One region of the Heyndrickxia sp. FSL W8-0423 genome, then DNA from elsewhere that is predicted to be linked to it. Evidence: a T-box and tRNA genes for the amino acid it is inferred to sense, from the RefSeq annotation. Region 1 holds a T-box; the other holds one or more tRNA genes.
What was found. The T-box of region 1 lies ahead of asnS (asparagine--tRNA ligase). A T-box ahead of a tRNA ligase gene usually reads a tRNA of that ligase, here a tRNA-Asn.
Positions count from the first base shown of each region.

Region 1 (5,499 bases):
CCGTTTCTGTTATTTCCTCCACCTCAATATAATGGCCATGATCTTTTTCAAAAGAGCGGAAAGCCATACATGCAAAGATACCGATTGTGGTTAGAATTAATGGAATCCAAATACTAAATACGAAGGTAAAGCCCCAGACGAAGAAAATACTCGCCATGATAAAAGGAACTCCACTTGAATTTGGCATATGAATTTTTTCGTATTTTCCTTTAAATAATGGTTCACCATTTTTCTTTGAATCCCAAAAAGCTTCTTTAGACTTAACTTGCGGTGAAATCGCGAAATTATAGTCTGGAACTGGTGTGTGAGTTGCCCATTCTAATGAACGTGCATTCCACGGATCAGAACCAATATCTCTAGATGCATATCGCGTACTATAATAAATGTTATACACAATCAAGATAAAACCTGCAGCTAGGCCCAGCGCACCGATGAATGAAATCATATTCAATGGTCCGAACCCAGTCGATGCAGAATAGGTGTACATTCGTCGCGCCTGCCCATCTAATCCGCTGAAAAACATTGGCATAAAAGCCACAAGTGTGCTAACACCAATGATCCATGCCGACCATTTTCCGATTCTTTCATTCAGCATGAAGCCAAACATTTTAGGCCAATAGTAAGTGAGGCCTGCTAACATCGCAAATACAACACCAGGAATAATCACCATGTGGAAATGTGCCACTAAGAACATCGTATTATGATATTGATAGTCAGCCGCAGACATTCCTAGCATGACCCCGGTAACCCCACCGATTGTAAAGAGTGGGATGAAAAGTAGGGCATAAAGCATTGGTGTGGTGATTTCAATTTTTCCTTTCCACAGTGTAAACAGCCAGTTGAATATTTTTACCCCTGTCGGAACAGCGATGGCCATTGTTGTAATGGAAAATATACTATTCGCTAATGCTCCTTGCCCCATTGTAAAGAAGTGGTGAGCCCAAACAAGGAACGACATGAGCGAGATAATGACCATTGACGCCACCATCGATTTATAACCATAAAGATTACGGCGAGAAAAGGTTGAGATTACTTCACTATAAATTCCAAAGGCAGGCAAGATTAATATATACACCTCTGGATGTCCCCAAACCCAAAACAGGTTTGCCCAAAGCATATCCATTCCACCATTTGTTGTAGTGAAGAAATTGGTGGCAAAAAGCCGGTCCATCGTCCCCATAAGGAGTAAAACCGTTAGAACTGGGAACGCAAAGACAATTATCGCGTTTGTAATTAAGCTTGCCCATGTGAACATTGGCATTCTCATTAAGGTCATACCAGTTGTTCTCATTTTAAGAATCGTGGTTATAAAATTGATTCCTGTCATTAACGTACCGAGACCTGCAATTTGAATCGCGATCATATAGTAATTCGAGCCGACCGACTCACTGAACTCATTACCGGCTAATGGGAAGTATGAAGTCCATCCCGCATCAGGTGAACCACCGATAACAAAGGATATATTAAAGAGCATCGCACCCATAAAGAATAACCAAAAGCTTAAAGCATTTAAACGTGGGAACGCTACATCGCGTGCGCCAATTTGCAATGGTACGACGAAGTTCATTAAAGCCATAATGAAAGGCATCGCCATAAAAATGATCATAACAATTCCGTGTGTCGTGAAAATTTCATTATAATGCTGTGCATCGAGCAACTTATTATCAGGAACGGCAAGCTGTGCGCGCATCATAATGGCATCTACTCCACCACGGAATAGCATAAGTAAAGCAGATATTAAATACATAATCCCAATTCGTTTATGATCGACAGTCGTTAACCATTCGCGCCATAAATAGCCCCATTTTTTCAAATAGGTTAGTCCGACTAGAATCGCCAGTAAGGTAAGTCCAATCAAAACCATGGAAGCATAGATGGCAATACTCGGGTTTGGGATAGCAAATCTATCGAAAAAGTCCATTTTGTTCAGACTCCTTTCAAAATAGTAGTCTTGAAAATATTAATGATCGTGCGATGATTCTTCATTGGAATCATGGTTTTCATCATTCTCTTCTTTCGTGCTCGAATGATTATGTCCTGCGTGTTCGCCTTCTGGAGCAGGCGCAAATTCTAAATGGGTACCAGTGTAAGTGGATTGTCCAACATGACCTGGTTCCAATAATTGATTAAATTTCTTTTCAGTTAAAGGCTTAGCTGTTTCTTTTACTTCTTGAACCCATTCCTGAAATTTTGCTTCAGACATTGCTTTTACATTAAATGTATTTTCCGCAAAACCTTTACCGCTAAAATTAGCATTACGTCCCATGAGTTCACCTGGAACATCTGCGGCCAAGTGTAATTTTGTTATCATATCTGACATGGCATATTTTTGTCCTCCAAGCTGAGGAATCCAGAAACTTGTAATTGGGCCATATGAATATAATCTAAACTCAATTGGTCTATTTGTTGGAATATATAAATAATTGACTGTTTCAATTTCCTCTTCCGGATAACTAAAATGCCATTTCCAATTGGATGAAGCTGCATATATGACAAGAGGTTCCTGATTTTCATAACCTTTTGGCGTTGCTTCTACCTTATAGTTGGATATCACCGACATGATTGAAAGCGTAGTGACAATGATCACTGGAATACCTACACAAATCGCCTCAACCAATGGATGCCCTTCTACATAAGGTGGTTCATAATCCTTGCTTTGCTTTGAAGCACGGTATTTGATTAACATATAAATGAGTAATCCGAAAACCGTAATAACAATAAATGACATAATTAGAATAGAAGCGATAATATCATTCGCCTGTGTCTCTGCCTGCGGACCTTTCGGATCAAGGACCATTAATGGTTCGCAGCCTGATAGTACAATCATGAGTACGGAAACCATTGGTAAGGTTAACCATTTCATTCTCATAAATGAAACTCCTTTCTAATGATGGATATAGGTACCTATGAATCCTAATATTTACTGGTAAACCAATTTGACACCATCTTAATATGTTTTATTAATAAAAACAGCATATTGTGATGTATTTCATAAAATGTTCATTTATAAAAGGACATAATTGTCACGAATTATTCAAGATGATTGAAAGTTGAAAGCTGTGATGTATACAATCATTGGAATTTTTGAGTAGAATAAGGTATCCTAGTTGGTTTGATGTAATAAAGGATTTCCCGAAGTTCAGATATTGTTAAATTAACGACTTTGTCTATTGCTCAATCCTGTTTATCAATTACAGCTTATATTGATCCGCATACGTTAAAATGTTTGACCAATAAAGCTTTCGGTATATATCTTAGGGGGCAACTAGACAAAGGATTATGTTTTGTGATAGATTATTACAATAATAAGTCATTTTTAAAATTACATATTTTTAAATCGATGAAAAGGAAAGTAGTTTTTGCTATATTCGATAGCGAGCCGGGGACGGTGGAAGCCTGGTGATGAAGCATGAATGAAGAACACCTTTGAGTTCTAACCGAAAGGGATAACTTAAGTAGGCTTAGACGTTACCAGCACGTTATGGACTGGATAAGCAATAGTCGCTTTAAAGTTGGTCATATTATGACAATTTGGGTGGTACCGCGGAAGTTAGCCTTTCGTCCCTTTTTTATGGGATAGAAGGCTTTTTTATTGTGAAAAATTACCATATGGAGGCTAATTATGATAAAGACCGTAGTAAAAGATTTATACAGAAATCAAGAAAAATTTAACGAACAAACTGTGCAAATTTCGGGTTGGATTCGAACTCTTCGCGACTCTAAAACCATTGGTTTTATGGAATTAAACGACGGAACATTCTTTAAGAGTGTACAAGTCGTTTTTGAAGATACCCTCGATAACTTCAAAGAAATCACGAAGTTACCTATTAGCTCTTCCGTTTTAGTAGAAGGTGAATTTGTTCCAACTCCTGAAATGAAACAGCCATTTGAAATTAAAGCGACAAAAATTGTTGTTGAAGGATTATCGGATCCAGCTTATCCTTTGCAAAAAAAGAGACATTCTCTTGAATATTTAAGAACAATCGCTCATTTACGTCCGAGAGCCAATACCTTCTCCGCCGTTTTCAGAGTACGATCCCTTGCATCGTACGCCATTCATAAATTCTTTCAAGAAAAAGGATTTGTCTATGTGCATACACCTATTATTACCGGAAGCGATACAGAAGGCGCGGGGGAGATGTTCCGTGTAACATCAATGGATTTGAACCAGCTTCCAAAAAACGAGGACGGAAAAGTGGACGAAAGTGCTGATTTCTTCGGCAAAGAATCCAACTTAACCGTTAGCGGTCAATTAAATGCGGAAACTTTTGCTCTTGCTTTCCGTAATGTGTATACCTTTGGTCCAACATTTAGAGCAGAAAATTCTAATACGGCACGACATGCCGCAGAATTCTGGATGATCGAGCCGGAAGTGGCTTTTGCAGAATTACCGGATATCATGGACCTCGGAGAAGAAATGGTTAAGTATGTAATTAATTACGTTTTTGAAGAAGCACCTGAAGAAATGGCCTTCTTTAATAGCTTTATTGATAAGACGCTAATTGAAAGATTGAAAAATGCTTTAGAATCCGATTTTGGAAGGGTTACTTATACTGAAGCTGTTGATATATTAAAGAACTCTGGTAAGAAATTTGACTACCCTGTTGAATGGGGAACGGATTTGCAAACGGAACATGAACGTTATCTAAGCGAGGAAATTTATAAGCGTCCGGTCTTCGTAACCGACTATCCGAAAGAAATTAAGGCATTTTATATGAGAGCAAATGATGACGGTAAGACAGTAGCTGCAACTGACCTATTGGTTCCTGGTATTGGCGAGTTAATCGGGGGAAGCCAACGGGAGGAAAGAGAAGAGGTCCTTGCAAATAAAATTAAAGAACTTGGTATGTCTGAAGAAGATTACTGGTGGTATCTTGAGCTTAGAAAATACGGTGGTACAAAGCATTCAGGCTATGGAATTGGGTTTGAACGACTTGTCATGTATTTAACCGGAATGAAGAACATCCGCGATGTCATCCCATTCCCTCGTACACCAGGAAATGCAGACTTTTAATTAAATATGTGAAAAAAATGTACAATAGGATGCTGCGGCATCCTATTGTTTCTTATGAAGCACTTTTCACTCTACAAAATAATAATATTTTCTAATAGTGAACTTAATGTATTGTTAATTTAATATTTTGGCGGTCTGAGTATTCCGATAAAATAAACCTTGTAAAAATGACTAGTTACTGTTAATATAATACTAGTTGATAAAATTTAATTGTTTTTTAAACGAAAAATATCACATCTAAAACACAAAAATTAAATACCATTAACTTTATTGGAGGAGCCTGTCACCAAGGGATACGTATGTCCCTTAGTGACAGGCTTTTTTATATTTTTTAGAAATAATCAATAGATAAAAGGGGAGGAATTTGCTTAATGATTATTGGTTTATCCATCATCTTGCTGCTTGTACTGCTACTGCCATTTACACATGTGGTGGAAAAAAATTTAGAAGTATTCTTATTTATTATGGGGGTTCTGTCAGTTCTA
Region 1 is NZ_JBBPBE010000001.1:2,893,473-2,898,971, forward strand. Features, by position in the region: gene qoxB (cytochrome aa3 quinol oxidase subunit I) at 1-1,921, opposite strand, end outside; gene qoxA (cytochrome aa3 quinol oxidase subunit II) at 1,961-2,869, opposite strand; T-box leader at 3,332-3,569, shown strand; gene asnS (asparagine--tRNA ligase) at 3,623-5,014, shown strand; gene MKY81_RS14715 (DUF1646 family protein) at 5,386-5,499, shown strand, end outside.

Region 2 (5,499 bases), 1.6 Mb from region 1:
TCCGTTAGACAAAACTCCTATACATCCTGAGAATTATCAAGCCGTCAAAACATTGCTGGAAAAAATAAATTGTTCACCTAGCGATATTGGAACGGAAAAATTAAAAGAAGCGATAAGTTCTTATTCTTTAAGTGAATTATCAGAGCAATTAAATATTGGTGAGTTAACATTAAAGGATATTATAGATGCATTAAATCGTCCGGGGCGCGACCTTCGCGATGAATTACCAAAACCACTACTGAAAAAGGAAATTTTAAAATTAGAAGATTTAAAAGTAGGAATGGAAATGCAAGGAACCGTAAGAAATGTAGTAGATTTTGGTGCATTTGTCGATGTCGGAGTAAAAGAGGATGGACTTGTTCATATTTCTAAACTTAGTAATAAATTTGTGAAACATCCCTTGGATGTAGTTTCATTAGGGGATATTGTCACTGTTTGGGTAGAAAAAGTGGATACTCAAAAGGGAAGATTATCATTAACAATGCTACAAAGCTAGTAGCGTTGTAAACGTTGGCGTGTATACATACACGCCAATTATTTATACAGTTGTCATATAATTGGGTTATAAAATTTTTTGTTGATAAAAAAACCAACATTGATTGAGAAGCTTAATTTGATATCGATTTTTTTCTGAAAAAGCTTTTCGCATTTGATTTTGAAACCAAGTTGGCATAGGCAAAAGTCCTCCTTTAGTATTATCTACAATATGCTATAATAGTTTGTCATGTTCACGCAAAATGGAAAAAGGGGAACGAAAGATGAATGATCAAGAGCTTCAAGAACTAGTTGAACGAATATCTTTAAGGTTCTTTGGAAAACCTTTTAAACATGTTGCTTTATTTAATTCAAGGCTGCGTACGACTGGTGGGCGATATTTGCTAAAAAACCATAATATTGAGATAAACTATAAATATTATGTTGAATTTGGTGAAAAAGAATTGATTGGAATCATCAAACATGAGTTATGTCATTATCATCTTCATCTTGAAGGAAAAGGCTACCAACATCGCGACAATGATTTCAAAAAATTACTTAAAGAAGTACAAGCCCCAAGATTCTGTTCACCATTGCAGAGTGTACAAAGGAAAAAGTCCAAAGTAATATATAAATATGTCTGTAAAGGGTGTAAGACTATTTTTACACGTAGAAGGAAAGTGGATGTTGATCGTTTTGTTTGTGGCAAATGCAGGGGGAAATTGGAGATGAAATAAGTGTATGATAAGTTTTTGAAAAAACTTTTTAAAATGGGTTGACTTAATGTGTAATCGTAATTATAATTTTAAGAGTCGATAAGATGACATGTTATTCCGCAGTAGCTCAGTGGTAGAGCTATCGGCTGTTAACCGATCGGTCGTAGGTTCGAATCCTACCTGCGGAGCCATATAGGGGAAGTACTCAAGTGGCTGAAGAGGCGCCCCTGCTAAGGGTGTAGGTCGCGTAAGCGGCGCGAGGGTTCAAATCCCTCCTTCTCCGCCAGTTAATTAATTTTGTGGCCCGTTGGTCAAGCGGTTAAGACACCGCCCTTTCACGGCGGTAACACGGGTTCGAATCCCGTACGGGTCATTGTTATAAATAATAGTTTTGGTCCGGTAGTTCAGCTGGTTAGAATGCCTGCCTGTCACGCAGGAGGTCGCGGGTTCGAGTCCCGTCCGGACCGCCATTTTAAAAAATGATATTGGGCTATAGCCAAGTGGTAAGGCAACGGACTTTGACTCCGTCATTCGTTGGTTCGAATCCAGCTAGCCCAGCCATTTTTTTATTTTTTTATTCGAGCCATTAGCTCAGTCGGTAGAGCACGAACGACTAAACTTCGAAGGGAAGCTTCAGCGTACCAATCGAGCTGCAACTTGAATGATCTTTCTGAGATTGGGACGTCGTAGATGCTTAACCTAGTTCAGATTAAATAAAACTTCATATTTATATTCATGTAGAGCCATTAGCTCAGTCGGTAGAGCATCTGACTTTTAATCAGAGGGTCGAAGGTTCGAGTCCTTCATGGCTCACCATTAAATTTGCGCGGGTGTGGCGGAATTGGCAGACGCACCAGACTTAGGATCTGGCGCCGCAGGGCGTGGGGGTTCGACTCCCTTCACCCGCACCAAAAAACTTATTGATTTTTATCTAGTAGTTTGTTATTATATTGTATGTCACTTTTTAAGATGCGGTCGTGGCGGAATGGCAGACGCGCTAGGTTGAGGGCCTAGTGGTGGCAACACCGTGGAGGTTCAAGTCCTCTCGGCCGCACCAAAGTCTTTCAGAAAAGTAAATTGCTTTTTTTAAAAAATGCGCCCGTAGCTCAATTGGATAGAGTGTCTGACTACGGATCAGAAGGTTATGGGTTCGACTCCTATCGGGCGCGCCATTAAAACAATTATAATATGCGGGTGTAGTTTAGTGGTAAAACTACAGCCTTCCAAGCTGTTGTCGTGGGTTCGATTCCCATCACCCGCTCCAAAAAAAGTATTGACATCATTTTATAAAGATGATAAGATTTAAAAGTCGCTTCTATGAAAGTTGAAACAAACTCGAAAAGTTGTTGACATTAAACTTTTAAAATGATATAGTTAAAAAGTTGCTTCTTAAAAGGGAGTAATGATTGATCTTTGAAAACTGAACAAAACGAAACGTCAATTAATTTTTAACTAGAGCTATTTCAAACATCTTTTTGGAGAGTTTGATCCTGGCTCAGGACGAACGCTGGCGGCGTGCCTAATACATGCAAGTCGAGCGAACTTGATGGGAGCTTGCTCCCTGATAGTTAGCGGCGGACGGGTGAGTAACACGTGGGTAACCTGCCTGTAAGACTGGGATAACTCCGGGAAACCGGGGCTAATACCGGATAACTTTTTTCTTCGCATGAAGGGGAATTGAAAGATGGCTCCGGCTATCACTTACAGATGGACCCGCGGCGCATTAGCTAGTTGGTGAGGTAACGGCTCACCAAGGCGACGATGCGTAGCCGACTTGAGAGGGTGATCGGCCACACTGGGACTGAGACACGGCCCAGACTCCTACGGGAGGCAGCAGTAGGGAATCTTCCGCAATGGACGAAAGTCTGACGGAGCAACGCCGCGTGAGTGATGAAGGTTTTCGGATCGTAAAACTCTGTTGTTAGGGAAGAACAAGTATCGTTCGAATAGGGCGGTACCTTGACGGTACCTAACCAGAAAGCCACGGCTAACTACGTGCCAGCAGCCGCGGTAATACGTAGGTGGCAAGCGTTGTCCGGAATTATTGGGCGTAAAGCGCGCGCAGGCGGTTTCTTAAGTCTGATGTGAAAGCCCACGGCTCAACCGTGGAGGGTCATTGGAAACTGGGAGACTTGAGTGCAGAAGAGAAGAGCGGAATTCCACGTGTAGCGGTGAAATGCGTAGAGATGTGGAGGAACACCAGTGGCGAAGGCGGCTCTTTGGTCTGTAACTGACGCTGAGGCGCGAAAGCGTGGGGAGCGAACAGGATTAGATACCCTGGTAGTCCACGCCGTAAACGATGAGTGCTAAGTGTTAGAGGGTTTCCGCCCTTTAGTGCTGCAGCTAACGCATTAAGCACTCCGCCTGGGGAGTACGGCCGCAAGGCTGAAACTCAAAGGAATTGACGGGGGCCCGCACAAGCGGTGGAGCATGTGGTTTAATTCGAAGCAACGCGAAGAACCTTACCAGGTCTTGACATCCTCTTGCCCTCCCTAGAGATAGGGATTTCCCTTCGGGGACAAGAGTGACAGGTGGTGCATGGTTGTCGTCAGCTCGTGTCGTGAGATGTTGGGTTAAGTCCCGCAACGAGCGCAACCCTTGACCTTAGTTGCCAGCATTCAGTTGGGCACTCTAAGGTGACTGCCGGTGACAAACCGGAGGAAGGTGGGGATGACGTCAAATCATCATGCCCCTTATGACCTGGGCTACACACGTGCTACAATGGATGGTACAAAGGGTTGCTAGACCGCGAGGTTACGCCAATCCCATAAAACCATTCTCAGTTCGGATTGTAGGCTGCAACTCGCCTACATGAAGCCGGAATCGCTAGTAATCGCGGATCAGCATGCCGCGGTGAATACGTTCCCGGGCCTTGTACACACCGCCCGTCACACCACGAGAGTTTGTAACACCCGAAGTCGGTGAGGTAACCTTTTGGAGCCAGCCGCCGAAGGTGGGACAGATGATTGGGGTGAAGTCGTAACAAGGTAGCCGTATCGGAAGGTGCGGCTGGATCACCTCCTTTCTAAGGAATATGGAAGACCACTATCGTGGTTACAAAAAAAGACGTTCTCGTTTTGTTCAGTTTTGAGAGGTTAATTCCTTTCAGTATATCTTAGGGAATTAGAGATTACTTATACAGTGACTCTAATGTTACCTAAATAGAATTGCTCCTGCGGCAATGCTTATTCGAGGAAGATTAGGTTCACCTCGGAGCAAGGCAGCATGAAGCAAATGCTACGATGATTAATCATGATGTGATTGAAATCAGTAGCCTTGTTCTTTGAAAACTAGATAATATGAGAAATAACCAAGTAATAACCGAGAATCGCCACTTTATGGATTACAATCCATTTAAGTAGTTTTAAAAACAAACCTTATTTTAGGTTAAGTTAATAAGGGCGCACGGTGAATGCCTTGGCACTAGGAGCCGATGAAGGACGGGACTAACACCGATATGCTTCGGGGAGCTGTAAGCAAGCTTTGATCCGGAGATTTCCGAATGGGGGAACCCACTGCCCGTAATGGGGTAGTATCCTTACTTGAATACATAGAGTAAGGAAGGCAGACCCGGGGAACTGAAACATCTAAGTACCCGGAGGAAGAGAAAGCAAACGCGATTTCCTGAGTAGCGGCGAGCGAAACGGAAGAAGCCCAAACCAAGAGGCTTGCCTCTTGGGGTTGTAGGACACTCTATACGGAGTTACAAAGGAACGGAGTAAATGAAGAGGTCTGGAAAGGCCCGTCAAAGAAGGTAACAACCCTGTAGTTGAAACTTCGTTCCCTCCAGAGTGGATCCTGAGTACGGCGGGACACGTGAAATCCCGTCGGAAGCAGGGAGGACCATCTCCCAAGGCTAAATACTCCCTAGTGACCGATAGTGAACCAGTACCGTGAGGGAAAGGTGAAAAGCACCCCGGGAGGGGAGTGAAAGAGAACCTGAAACCGTGTGCCTACAAGTAGTTAGAGCTCTGTGCGTCTTTCCTTCGGAAAGACGCCGAGTGATAGCGTGCCTTTTGTAGAATGAACCGGCGAGTTACGATTTCAAGCAAGGTTAAGCTGAAGAGGCGGAGCCGCAGCGAAAGCGAGTCTTAATAGGGCGAATGAGTTTGAGGTCGTAGACCCGAAACCAGGTGATCTACCCATGTCCAGGGTGAAGGTAAGGTAACACTTACTGGAGGCCCGAACCCACGCACGTTGAAAAGTGCGGGGATGAGGTGTGGGTAGCGGAGAAATTCCAATCGAACTTGGAGATAGCTGGTTCTCTCCGAAATAGCTTTAGGGCTAGCCTTAAGGTAAGAGTCTTGGA
Region 2 is NZ_JBBPBE010000001.1:1,243,847-1,249,345, forward strand. Features, by position in the region: gene MKY81_RS06280 (Tex family protein) at 1-496, shown strand, start outside; gene cmpA (cortex morphogenetic protein CmpA) at 563-673, opposite strand; gene MKY81_RS06290 (SprT family protein) at 759-1,211, shown strand; tRNA gene MKY81_RS06295 (tRNA-Asn) at 1,307-1,381, shown strand; tRNA gene MKY81_RS06300 (tRNA-Ser) at 1,386-1,476, shown strand; tRNA gene MKY81_RS06305 (tRNA-Glu) at 1,492-1,563, shown strand; tRNA gene MKY81_RS06310 (tRNA-Asp) at 1,584-1,660, shown strand; tRNA gene MKY81_RS06315 (tRNA-Gln) at 1,677-1,751, shown strand; tRNA gene MKY81_RS06320 (tRNA-Lys) at 1,931-2,006, shown strand; tRNA gene MKY81_RS06325 (tRNA-Leu) at 2,017-2,101, shown strand; tRNA gene MKY81_RS06330 (tRNA-Leu) at 2,162-2,247, shown strand; tRNA gene MKY81_RS06335 (tRNA-Arg) at 2,286-2,362, shown strand; tRNA gene MKY81_RS06340 (tRNA-Gly) at 2,381-2,454, shown strand; rRNA gene MKY81_RS06345 (16S ribosomal RNA) at 2,663-4,215, shown strand; rRNA gene MKY81_RS06350 (23S ribosomal RNA) at 4,576-5,499, shown strand, end outside.
Region 2: it has a tRNA-Asn gene. The T-box ahead of asnS (asparagine--tRNA ligase) is inferred to sense a tRNA for this amino acid. The anticodon was not compared.